Rhodopseudomonas palustris: one gene and its partner. The protein of the gene in region 1 interacts with the protein of each later gene in a pairwise test. Links are inferred from orthologs where the notes say so. Each region holds a gene or a part of one and is shown in the gene's direction. Other genes may lie near its edges.

Evidence for each region.
Region 2: the proteins of leuS (region 1) and ligA interact in binary tests that used the Escherichia coli proteins (3 or more experiments, as listed by UniProt). The link is inferred for Rhodopseudomonas palustris from one-to-one orthologs.

What each region holds. Positions count from the first base shown.
Region 1 is NZ_CP140155.1:4,083,904-4,089,817, reverse strand. The notes cover bases 1,256-4,488. They hold leuS (leucine--tRNA ligase), read left to right. Parts: upstream 1,256-1,651; coding sequence 1,652-4,288; downstream 4,289-4,488. Other genes in these bases: lptE (LPS assembly lipoprotein LptE), read left to right, coding at 4,275-4,488; SR870_RS18440 (diguanylate cyclase domain-containing protein), read left to right, coding at 1,256-1,449. Outside these bases: more of SR870_RS18440, read left to right, coding at 1-1,255; more of lptE, read left to right, coding at 4,489-4,835; holA (DNA polymerase III subunit delta), read left to right, coding at 4,880-5,908.
Region 2 is NZ_CP140155.1:2,127,678-2,133,305, reverse strand. Bases 1,516-4,462 are described here. They hold ligA (NAD-dependent DNA ligase LigA), read left to right. Parts: upstream 1,516-1,888; coding sequence 1,889-4,036; downstream 4,037-4,462. Other genes in these bases: SR870_RS09630 (multidrug effflux MFS transporter), read right to left, coding at 4,334-4,462; SR870_RS09640 (GIY-YIG nuclease family protein), read right to left, coding at 1,516-1,698. Also shown: DNA repair protein RecN, read left to right, coding at 1-1,238; more of SR870_RS09640, read right to left, coding at 1,411-1,515; more of SR870_RS09630, read right to left, coding at 4,463-5,623. UniProt on the Escherichia coli protein: DNA ligase that catalyzes the formation of phosphodiester linkages between 5'-phosphoryl and 3'-hydroxyl groups in double-stranded DNA using NAD as a coenzyme and as the energy source for the reaction.

The sequences.
Region 1 (5,914 bases):
GTGCTGAAATCCGCCGCCTACATCCACGCCGCGGCGTCGGCGGTCGACCGGAGCTGCAGCATCCTGCGCGCCAGCCTGCGGGTCGATCTGCCGTCGATCCGGATGCTGTCGATCGCGGATTCGCGCGGCATCATTCATTGCTCGACCTCGGCGATGTTCGTCGGCTCCGATGTCAGCGAGCGCGCGTATTTCCGCAGGGCGCTGGAGAGCCACGATTTCGTCGTCAGCGATTTCCTGATCGGCGCGCAGAGCGGCAAGGGCACGATTCTCGCGGCCTATCCGGTGTCGGCGATCGACGCCGGCGAACAGGCCGTGATGATCGCCGGGATGAATCTCGACTGGCTGTCGGACATCATGGCCAATCTGGCCGGCCGTCCCGGCGTCAGCGTTGCACTGATCGACGGCGAGGGCACGGTGCTCGCCACCCCGCCCGACCAGCGCAGCAAGGTCGGCCGCAAACTCGGCCAGGCCGAGCTCGATTTCGCCCTCGGCGCCAACCCGCAGAACCGCGATCTCGCCACCGCCCAGAGCGATTCCGGACAGAAGCTGTCGGTGTCGCGGATTCCGGGCACCAATGCGCGGCTGGTGGTGACGCTGGACGAGGGCACGGTGTCCGCCGCGATCAGCCGCGAGATCCGGACCGCCTATCTGCAACTGGCGCTGGTGTGCGTGTTCGTGCTGCTCGGCGCGCTGATCGCCGCCGAACGGCTGATCGTGCGGCCGATCTCGATGCTGACCTCGACCGCCAAACGGTTCGCCGAGGGCGACTGGACCGCGCGCGCCGCCCGCGCCCGGCTGCCGTCGGAATTCGTGCCGCTGGCGCGCGCCTTCAACGCGATGGCGGCGCAACTGGGCCAGCGCGAGCGCGAGCTGGTGGCGATCAACAGCAACCTCACCGTGATGGCGTCGATGGATATGCTGAGCGGGCTCGCCAACCGGCGCGGCTTCCAGAACCGGCTGGATATCGAATGGGCGCGCGGCCAGCAGACCGGCCATTGCCTTGCGCTACTGATGCTCGACGTCGACCATTTCAAGCCCTTCAACGACAGCTATGGCCACCCGGAAGGCGACGCCTGCCTGTCGCGGATCGGCGAGGTGCTGGCGGCCGTGGCCGACGACACCGGCGGCTTTGCGGCGCGTTACGGCGGCGAGGAGTTCTGCCTGCTGTTGCCGAATACCGACGCCACCGCCGCGCGCGGTGTCGGCGAACTGGTCCGCGCCACTGTCGAGCGACTGGCGGTGCCGCATCGCACCAGCGAGTTTCAGCGCGTCACCGTCAGCGTCGGCGTCGCGGCCGCGCTGCCGGTCGGCACCGCGGCGGCGCACGAACTGCTCGAGGCCGCCGACGCCGCGCTCTACGCCGCCAAGCACGGCGGCCGCAATACGGTCGCCGAACACGGACTGGTCCGCGGCGCCGACCCGGGCGAATCGATGGCGATCGCGAGCTGACCCGGCGGGCTTGCCGCCGGCTGCCGGAGGCCGGCCCCGACGCTCCGGATTTGCGCCCATCCCATTGACCCGACGCAGCGTTTCATGGCCTATTCCGCGCGCCTTTCGCGCGAATTCCGCCTGAGCCGCACCGGTTTGCGAGCTCATTCGCGCTTCCCCTTCCGCTTGCAGAGCGCTCGAACCGGCCGGCCGACTGATCTTCATGAGCAACGAACGTTACAACGCCCGCGAATCCGAGCCGAAATGGCAGGCGAAATGGGACGAGGCGAAGATCTTCGCCACCAGGAACGACGACCCGCGCCCGAAATATTACGTGCTGGAGATGTTCCCGTATCCGTCGGGGCGGATCCATATGGGGCACGTCCGCAACTACACCATGGGCGACGTGGTGGCGCGGACGATGCGGGCGCGCGGCCACAACGTGCTGCACCCGATGGGCTGGGACGCGTTCGGCCTGCCGGCCGAGAACGCCGCGATCGAGCGCAAGGTCGCGCCGAAGGCGTGGACCTACGACAATATCGCCGCAATGAAGAAGCAGCTCCAGACCATGGGGCTGTCGCTCGACTGGGCGCGTGAATTCGCGACCTGCGATCCGACCTACTACAAGCATCAGCAGAAGATGTTCCTGGATTTCCTGAAGGCGGGTCTCGCCGAACGGGAAACCCGCAAGCTCAACTGGGACCCGGTCGACATGACCGTGCTGGCCAACGAGCAGGTGATCGACGGCCGCGGCTGGCGTTCGGGCGCGGTGGTCGAGCAGCGCGAGATGAACCAGTGGGTGTTCAAGATCACCCGCTACGCGCAGGACCTGCTCGACGCGCTGGAGACGCTCGACCGCTGGCCCGACAAGGTCCGGCTGATGCAGCGCAACTGGATCGGCCGCAGCGAGGGACTCTTGGTGCGGTTCGCGCTCGATGCGGCGACGACGCCGTCAGGCGAGACCGAACTGAAGATCTTCACCACCCGCCCCGACACGCTGTTCGGCGCCAAATTCATGGCGATCGCGCCGGACCATCCGCTGGCGCAGGCCGCCGCCGCGAAGGACCCCAAGGTCGCGGCCTTCGTCGAGGAGTGCAAGAAGCGCGGCACCGCGCAGGCCGAGATCGACACCGCCGAGAAGCAGGGCATCGACACCGGCATCCGCGCGCTGCATCCGTTCGACCCGGACTGGCAGATCCCGGTCTATGTGGCGAACTTCGTGCTGATGGAATACGGCACAGGGGCGATCTTCGGCTGCCCGGCGCACGACCAGCGCGACCTCGACTTCGTCAACAAGTACCAGCTCGGCAACACCCCGGTGGTGTGCCCCGAGGGCCAGGACCCGTCGAGCTTCGTCATCACCGACGAGGCCTATGACGGCGACGGCCGCATGATCAATTCGCGCTTCCTCGACGGCATGACGATCGATCAGGCCAAGGAAGAAGTGGCGAAGCGGCTCGAGGCGGCGCAGATCGGCGGCGCGCCGGTCGGCGAGCGCAAGGTCAATTTCCGGCTGCGCGACTGGGGCATCTCACGGCAGCGCTATTGGGGCTGCCCGATCCCGGTGATCCATTGCGAGGTTTGCGGCGTCGTGCCGGTGCCCGACAAGGACCTGCCGGTCGTGCTGCCGGAGGACGTGTCGTTCGACAAGCCCGGCAATGCGCTCGATCATCATCCGACCTGGAAGCACGTCGCCTGCCCGCAATGCGGGGCTAAGGCGCAGCGCGAAACCGACACCATGGACACCTTCGTGGATTCGTCCTGGTACTTCGCGCGCTTCACCGATCCGTGGAACGAGACCGCGCCGACTACGCCCGACGTGGTCAACCGGATGCTGCCGGTCGATCAGTATATCGGCGGCGTCGAGCACGCGATTCTGCATCTCCTCTACAGCCGGTTCTTCACCCGCGCCATGAAGGCGACCGGCCATGTCGGGCTGGACGAGCCGTTCCGCGGCATGTTCACCCAGGGCATGGTGGTGCACGAGACCTATCGGACCGCCGACGGCCATTTCGCCTCGCCGGCCGAAGTGATGATCGTGGCCGAGGGCGATGGACGCAAGGCGACGCTGCTCGACGGCGGCACGCCGGTCGAGATCGGCCCGATCGAGAAGATGTCGAAGAGTAAGCGCAACACCGTCGACCCCGACGACATCATCGGCTCTTACGGCGCCGACACCGCGCGCTGGTTCATGCTGTCGGATTCGCCGCCGGACCGCGACGTGATCTGGAGCGAGGAAGGCGTCAAGGGCGCCTCGCGTTTCGTGCAGCGGCTGTGGCGGATGGTGAACGACGCCGCCGAAATCGCCCAATCGGCTCCAGCCGAACGGCCCGCGACATTCGGGCCCGAGGCGCTGGCGGTGCGCAAGGCCGCGCATGGCGCGCTCGACAAGGTGTTGTCCGGCATCGAGCGGCTCGCCTTCAATGTCAGCCTCGCCCATATCCGCGAATTCGCCAACAGCCTCGGCGAAATGCTGGCCAAACCCGGCACGGCATCAAAGGAAATTGCCCCGGATCTGGCCTGGGCGATCCGCGAGGCGTCGGTCATCCTTGTTCAACTGTTTCACCCGATGATGCCGCATCTGGCCGAGGAAAGCTGGGCGGCGCTCGACCAGCCGGGCCTGGTGTCCGAGGCGCTGTGGCCGCAAATCGAACGCGATTTGCTGGTCGAAGACAGCATCACGCTGCCGGTGCAGGTCAACGGCAAGAAGCGCGGGGAAGTCACGGTGGCCCGGGACGCTCCGACCGCGGAAATTGAGGCTGCCGTTTTGGCCCTCGATGCGGTAAGACAGGCGCTGGACGGCAAGCCCGTCCGCAAGATCATCGTGGTTCCGCAGAGGATCGTGAATGTCGTCGGTTAGGCCCGCATTGGCCAAGATGGTCGCAAAGGTGGCGCTCGCCGCGATGCTGGCGGCGCCGCTCGCCGGATGCTTCCAGCCGATGTATGCCGACCGCGGCGACGGGTCGCCGGCGCTGCGCGACAAGCTCGCCGCCATCGAGGTGCCGCCGCTCGACCTGCCGAACGGCTCGCGCAACGCCCGGCTCGGCGTCGAGATCCGCAACGCGCTGATGTTCAAGATGTACGGCAGCGCCACCGGCGCGCCGCCGCTGTATTCGCTGAAGATGAACATCACCACCCAGCGCTCGTCGCTGATCGTCGATCCGACCACCGCGCTGCCGACGATCGAGAATTACGGCATCGACGCCAGCTACCGGCTGATCGAGATCGCCACCGGCAAGGTGGTGATGGCCGGCAACACCTTCTCGCGCGTCGAATACGACGTGCCGGGCCAGACCCAGCGCTTCGCCCGCACCCGCGCGGGCCGCGACGCCGAGGACCGCGCCGCGAAGGAAATCGCCGAGAACATCAACACGAGACTGGCGTCGTATTTCTACGCCGGGATCTGAGCCGATCGTGCGCGCCCGCGCCGCATCGCCGGTCTGAATTCGCCATGGTCGCGCTGCGTGGACGAGACGCCACCGCCTTTCTGGCCCGTCCCGATCCGGGCCGGCCGATCATCCTGCTGTACGGCCCCGATGCCGGCCTGGTGCGCGAACGTGCCGACGCGCTGATCGCCTCCGCGCTCGACGACCCCAACGATCCGTTCGCGCTGGTGCGGCTCGACGGCGACGAGCTCGCGGCCGAGCCCTCGAAGCTGGTCGACGAGGCGAACTCGATCCCGATGTTCGGCGGCCGCCGCGCGATCCGCGTTCGCGCCGGCTCGCGCAGTTTCGTCACCGGCGTCGAGACGCTGGTCGCCGCGCCGCCGAAGGAATGCCGGATCGTGATCGAGGCCGGCGACATCAAGCCGGACAACGCGCTGCGCAAGGCCTGCGAGAAAGCCCCGAGCGCGGTCGCGATCGGCTGCTATCCGGACGCCGAGGCCGATCTCGCCAAGCTGATCGACGACGAACTGCGGAGCGCGCAATTGCAGATCGGCCGCGACGCCCGCGGCGTGCTGATGACCCTGCTCGGCGGCGACCGCCAGGCCTCGCGCAACGAGGTCCGCAAGCTCGCGCTCTACGCCCATGGAAGCGGCGAGATCACGCTCGACGACGTGATCGCCTGCGTGTCGGACGCCTCGGACCTCAAGCTCGACGTCATTGTGGATGCGGCGTTCTCCGGCAAGCCGCAGATCGTCGAAAGCGAGTTCGCCAAAGCGATGGTGGCCGGCACCTATCCGGGCCAGATCATCCTCGCCGCGCAGCGCCACGCCGCCTTCCTGCACAAGACCAGCCTCGCGGTCGAAGCCGGCGCCCCGGCCGCGACCGCGCTCGATAGTGGCTTTCCGCGTTTGCATTTTTCGCGCAAGGCCGCGTCCGAAACGGCGCTGCGCAATCTCGGCACCTCGCGCCTGGCGCAGATCATCGACCAGCTCGCCACCGCCGCCCTCGACACCCGCCGCCAGGCCACCCTCGGCGCCGCCATCGCCCAGCGCACGTTGCTGTCGATCGCGGTCAGTGCGCGGCGAAGAAGTTAGTTCAGT
Region 2 (5,628 bases), 2.0 Mb from region 1 along the record:
TGCTCGACGCCTTCGCCGGGCTGGAGAAGGACGTTACCGCGCTGGAGACGCTGTGGGAGGGCCGGCGTAGCGCCCGCGCCGCGCTCGACGCCCACCGCGCCGGCATGGAGCGCGCCGCGCGCGAGGCCGACTATCTGCGCCACGCTTCCGACGAATTGAAGAAGCTGGCGCCGCAGGACGGCGAAGAGACGTCGCTGGCCGAGCGCCGCACCGGGATGATGCAGGGCGAGAAGATCGCCTCCGATCTGCGTGAGGCGCAGGAGGCGGTCGGCGGCCATCATTCGCCGGTGGCCGCGCTCGCCGCCGCGGTGCGCCGGCTGGAGCGCCGCGCCGGAAGCGCGCCGCAGCTCGTCGAGCCGGCGGTGCGGGCGATCGACGCCGCCATCAACGCGCTGGAGGAAGCCGACCAGCATCTCAATGCCGCGCTCGCCGCCGCCGATTTCGACCCGCTCGAACTGGAGCGGATCGAGGAGCGGCTGTTTGCCTTACGCGCGGCTGCGCGGAAGTATTCGACGCCGGTCGACGGGCTCGCAGCGCTCGCCGCGCAATACGCCGCCGACGTGGCGCTGATCGACGCCGGCGCCGATCGGCTGGTGGCCCTGGAGAAGGCCGCCGGCGAGGCCGATGGCCGTTACAGCGCCGCCGCGGCGAAGCTCTCCGCATCGCGTAGCAAGGCCGCCGACAAGCTCAACAAGGCGGTCAACGGCGAACTCGCGCCGCTGAAGCTGGAGCGCGCCAAATTCATGACCCAGGTCGAGGCCGACGCCGCGGCGCCGGGACCGCAGGGCATCGACCGCGTCGAATTCTGGGTGCAGACCAACCCCGGCACGCGGCCCGGGCCGATGATGAAGGTCGCCTCCGGCGGCGAGCTGTCGCGGTTCCTGCTGGCGCTGAAAGTGGTGCTGTCGGACAAGGGCTCGGCGCCGACGCTGGTGTTCGACGAGATCGACACCGGGGTCGGCGGCGCGGTCGCCGACGCGATCGGCGGACGCCTGGCGCGGCTCGCCACCAAGGTGCAGGTGATGGCCGTGACCCACGCCCCGCAGGTCGCCGCCCGCGCCGACCAGCATCTCTTGATCTCCAAAGCCGCCCTCGACAAAGGCAAACGCGTCGCCACCCGCGTCAGCGCCCTGGAACAGGACCACCGCCGCGAAGAAATCGCCAGGATGCTCGCCGGCGCGGAGATCACCGCCGAGGCACGCGCGGCGGCGGATCGGCTGATCAAGGCGGCGGGGTGAGAACGAAGCGCCGCCCAGCTTCTGCGGCCGAGATTCCGGGTTCGCCCGCCGCTACGCGGCGGTCGCCCCGGAATGACTCGTTGAGAGGTGGGTGCCACACACACCGTCATTCCGGGGCGCTCGCGAAGCGAGCGAACCCGGAATCCCGCGATTCAGGGCACCCCGACGCCGATCATTGAACGATGGTGTCGAACAAATCCTCCCACCCCGGATTGTCGCGCGCGATCAACGCCACCTTCCACGCCCGCCGCCATTTCTTGATCTCCTTCTCCCGCGTGATCGCGGAGATCGGGTCGTCGTGGATTTCGAACCACACCAGTCTGGCGATGTTGTATTTCGACGTGAAACCCGGCACGGCTTTGGTCCGATGCTCGTACACCCGACGGACGAGGTCGTTGGTCACGCCGAGATACAGCGGACCGTCTTTCCGACTGGCGAGGAGATAGACATAATAGGCCATCGATGCTCTCGCTCGCGGCGAGATTCCGGGTTCGCTTGCTGCGCAAGCGCCCCGGAATGACTCGCGGATAGGTCTCGTCCCGAACACCGTCATTCCGGGGCGGTCGCAAAGCGACCGAACCCGGAATCCCGTGGTTCGAGGCACTACCGCGAGCGTGAGCTCGCGAACCCGGAATCTAAAGTGTCGACAAATGATGGCCAAGACAAAAACCACCGCCCCCGACGTCGCCACCCTCACCAAAGCGAAAGCCAAGGTGGAGGCGATGCGGTTGCGGCTCGAGATCGAGCGGCACAACAGCGCGTACTACCAGCACGACGCGCCGAAAATTTCGGACGCGGAGTACGATGCGCTGCGGCGCAGGCTCGAGGCGATCGAGCAGAAATTTCCCGAGCTGGTCAGCGATTCGTCGCCGACGCAGACCGTCGGGGCCGCGCCGGCCCGCGGTTTCGCCAAGGTGCAGCACGCGGTGCCGATGCTGTCGCTCGGCAATGCGTTCGCCGACGACGAGGTGACTGAATTCGTCGAGCGTGTGCAGCGCTTCCTGCGGCTCGATGACGTGCCGGCGATCGTCGCCGAGCCGAAGATCGACGGGCTGTCGCTGTCGCTGCGCTACGAGCGCGGCGAACTGGTGCGCGCGGCGACGCGCGGTGACGGCTTCACCGGTGAGGACGTCACCGCCAATGTCCGCACCATCGCGGACATTCCGACGACGCTGAAGGCTAAGACAATCCCCGCCGCCTGCGAGCTGCGCGGCGAGGTCTATATGCTCAAGCAGGATTTCCTCGCGCTCAACAAGCGGCAGGAAGAGGCCGGCGACACCGTGTTCGCCAATCCGCGCAATTCCGCCGCCGGCTCGTTGCGGCAGAAGGACGTCGCGGTCACGGCGTCGCGGCCGCTGAAATTCTTCGCCTATGCCTGGGGCGAGATGAGCGACTATCCGATGGAGGAGGCGACGCAGTTCAAGATGCTGGCGTGGCTGAAGCAGGCGGGCTTCGTCGTCAATCCCGAGATCACGCTGTGTACCAGCGTCGCCGATGCGCTCGCGTTCTATCGCCGGATCGGCGAGCAGCGCGCGTCGCTGCCCTACGACATCGACGGCGTGGTCTACAAGGTCGACCGGCTCGACTATCAGGAACGCCTCGGTTTCGTCTCGCGCAGCCCGCGCTGGGCGATCGCGCATAAATTCGCCGCCGAGCAGGCGACGACCGTGCTGGAGACCATCGACATCCAGGTCGGCCGCACCGGCGCGATGACGCCGGTGGCGCGGCTCCAGCCGGTGACGGTCGGCGGCGTCGTGGTGCAGAATGCGACGCTGCACAACGAGGACTACATCCGTGGCCTCGGCAATGACGGCTCGCCGCTGCGCGACGGCGTCGATATCCGCGAGGGCGACACCGTCGTGGTGCAGCGTGCCGGCGACGTGATTCCGCAGATCGTCAGCGTCGTGCTCGACAAGCGGCCGGCCGACGCTGCGCCCTATCAGTTCCCGCACAAATGCCCGGCATGCGGCAGTCACGCCGTGCGCGAGGAGGGCGAGGCGGTGTGGCGCTGCACCGGCGCGCTGATCTGCCCGGCGCAGGCGGTGGAGCGGCTGAAGCATTTCGTCTCGCGGCTGGCCTTCGACATCGACGGGCTCGGCGAAAAGCAGATCGTGCTGTTTCACGAGAGGGGCTGGGTGCAGGAGCCGGCCGACATCTTCACGCTGCAGAAGCGCAACGTCGAGCTGAAGCTCGAATTGCTCGAAGGCTATGGCGAAACCTCGGTGCGCAATCTGTTCGCGGCGATCGACGCGCGGCGCACCATCGAACTGCACCGGCTGATCTTCGCGCTCGGCATCCGCCATGTCGGCGAAGGCAACGCCAAGCTGCTGGCGCGGCACTACGGCACGCTGGATGCCTTCCTTGCGGCGATGCGCTCCGCGGCGGAAGGGCAGACCGATGAGGGCAACACATCGGAGGCGTATCAGGACCTCGACAACATCGCCGGGATCGGCGACGTCGTCGCGGCGGCGGTGGTCGAATTCTTCGCCGAGCCGCGCAACGTCGCGGCGCTGGGTGCGCTGCTCGCGGAGTTGAAAGAGGTGCTGCCGGCCGAGCAGGCGCGGCGCGACACCGCCGTCGCCGGCAAGACCGTGGTGTTCACCGGATCGCTGACGAAATTCACCCGCGACGAGGCCAAGGCGGCGGCGGAGCGGCTCGGCGCCAAGGTCGCCGGCTCGGTGTCGAAGAAGACCGACTACGTCGTCGCCGGCGAGGACGCCGGCTCGAAGCTGACCAAGGCAAAAGACCTCGGCGTCGCGGTGCTGACCGAGGACGAGTGGCTGGCGCTGACCTCTTGACGCGTCATTCCGGGGCGCGAGCGCAGCTCGCGAACCCGGAATCCCGAGGTGTTCTGCCGATCGAGATTCCGGGTTCGCTCACTTCGTGAGCGCCCCGGAATGACTCGGGGAGAGGCGGGCGTCCCACCAGTCCGGACGTCATCCTGAGGAGCCGCCGCTCTTGCGGCGGCCTCGAAGGATGGGCCGCGCATACGACCCGTCGCCGCATCCTTCGAGGCGCGCCGAAGAGGGCGCACACCTCAGGATGACGGTGCTGTGCTTGGTGCGGTGTGCTTGTGGCTGAGCGGCAGCCACCCCTCACATCACCGGCGGTTCTTCGCCTTCGGCCTTCTCGATCAGCTCCTCCGTCGGAACCAGATTGCTGCGCGGGACCAGGAAGATCATCGAGGCGGCGCAGGCCAGCGCGAGGGCAGCGACGGCGATGTTGAGCGGCAGCGGCGTGGCGAAATGGCCGCCGAGATACGCGCCGAATTGCGAGCACAGCGAGCCGATCCCGAATTGGGTGAAGCCCATCAGCCCGGACGCGGTGCCGGCCGCCTGCGGCCTTATGCTGATCGCGCCGGCGGTGGCGTTGGCCATCACGCTGGCATTGCCGAACATGATGATCATGTGGGTGAGGAACAGCCAGCTCGGCACCTGATTCCAGCCGAGCACGCCCCACAGCAGGTTCAGCGCCGCGCCGCCGATCTGCATCGCCAGCCCGAACCAGATCAGCTTGTCGAGCGAGTAGCGCGGCGAGAACCGCACGCAGAACAAATTGCCGATCAGATAGGCGAAGCCGGAGCTCGCGAACCACGCGCCGTATTCGGCCGAGCTGCGGCCCATCTGCGTCACCACGACGTAAGGCCCGCCGCCGGCGAAGGTGAAGATGATCGCGGAGGCCAGCACCTGGCACAGCACGTAGCCGATGAAGGCGCGGCTCCGGAACAGGCCGCCGACGTCGCCGCGGAAGCCGCCCGGCGCGGCGGGGCCGTGGCGGCGGCGGGTCTCCGGCAGCGCCAGTGCGACCGTCGCGGTGACGACGATCGCCCCCGCGGTGACGACGTAGAAGATCGCGCGCCAGCCGAGCGCGGTTTCGATCACGCCGCCGAACAGCGGGCTCAGCATCTGCGCGATCATCATCACGGCGATCACGAGGCTGAGCATGCCGCCGACGCGGTCGCGGCTGTAGAGATCGCGGATGACGGCGCGGCTGATCACCATGCCGGAAGCGCCGCCGAGCGCCTGCAGGAACCGCGCGGCGATCAGTTGCGGCAGGGTCTCGGCGAAGATGCAGCCGACGCTGGCGGCGACCATCAGCGTCAAGCCGCCGAGCAGCACCGGGCGGCGGCCGAACCGGTCCGACAGCGGCCCCATGATCAACTGCGAGCACGCCAGCCCGACCATGTAGAGCGATACCGTCATCTGCGCGACCGAGATGTCGCTGCCGAAATCGCCGGCGAGCACCGGCAGCGCCGGCACGAAGATGTAGAGCGCGATCGGCGCCGCGCCGTTCATCAGCACCAGCAGCAACAGCAGCAGCTTCGACGGCGGCCGGTCGATCCGGCCGGGGTCGATCGCGAAGGTTCTGCCGGTCTTGCCGTGCATGCGGG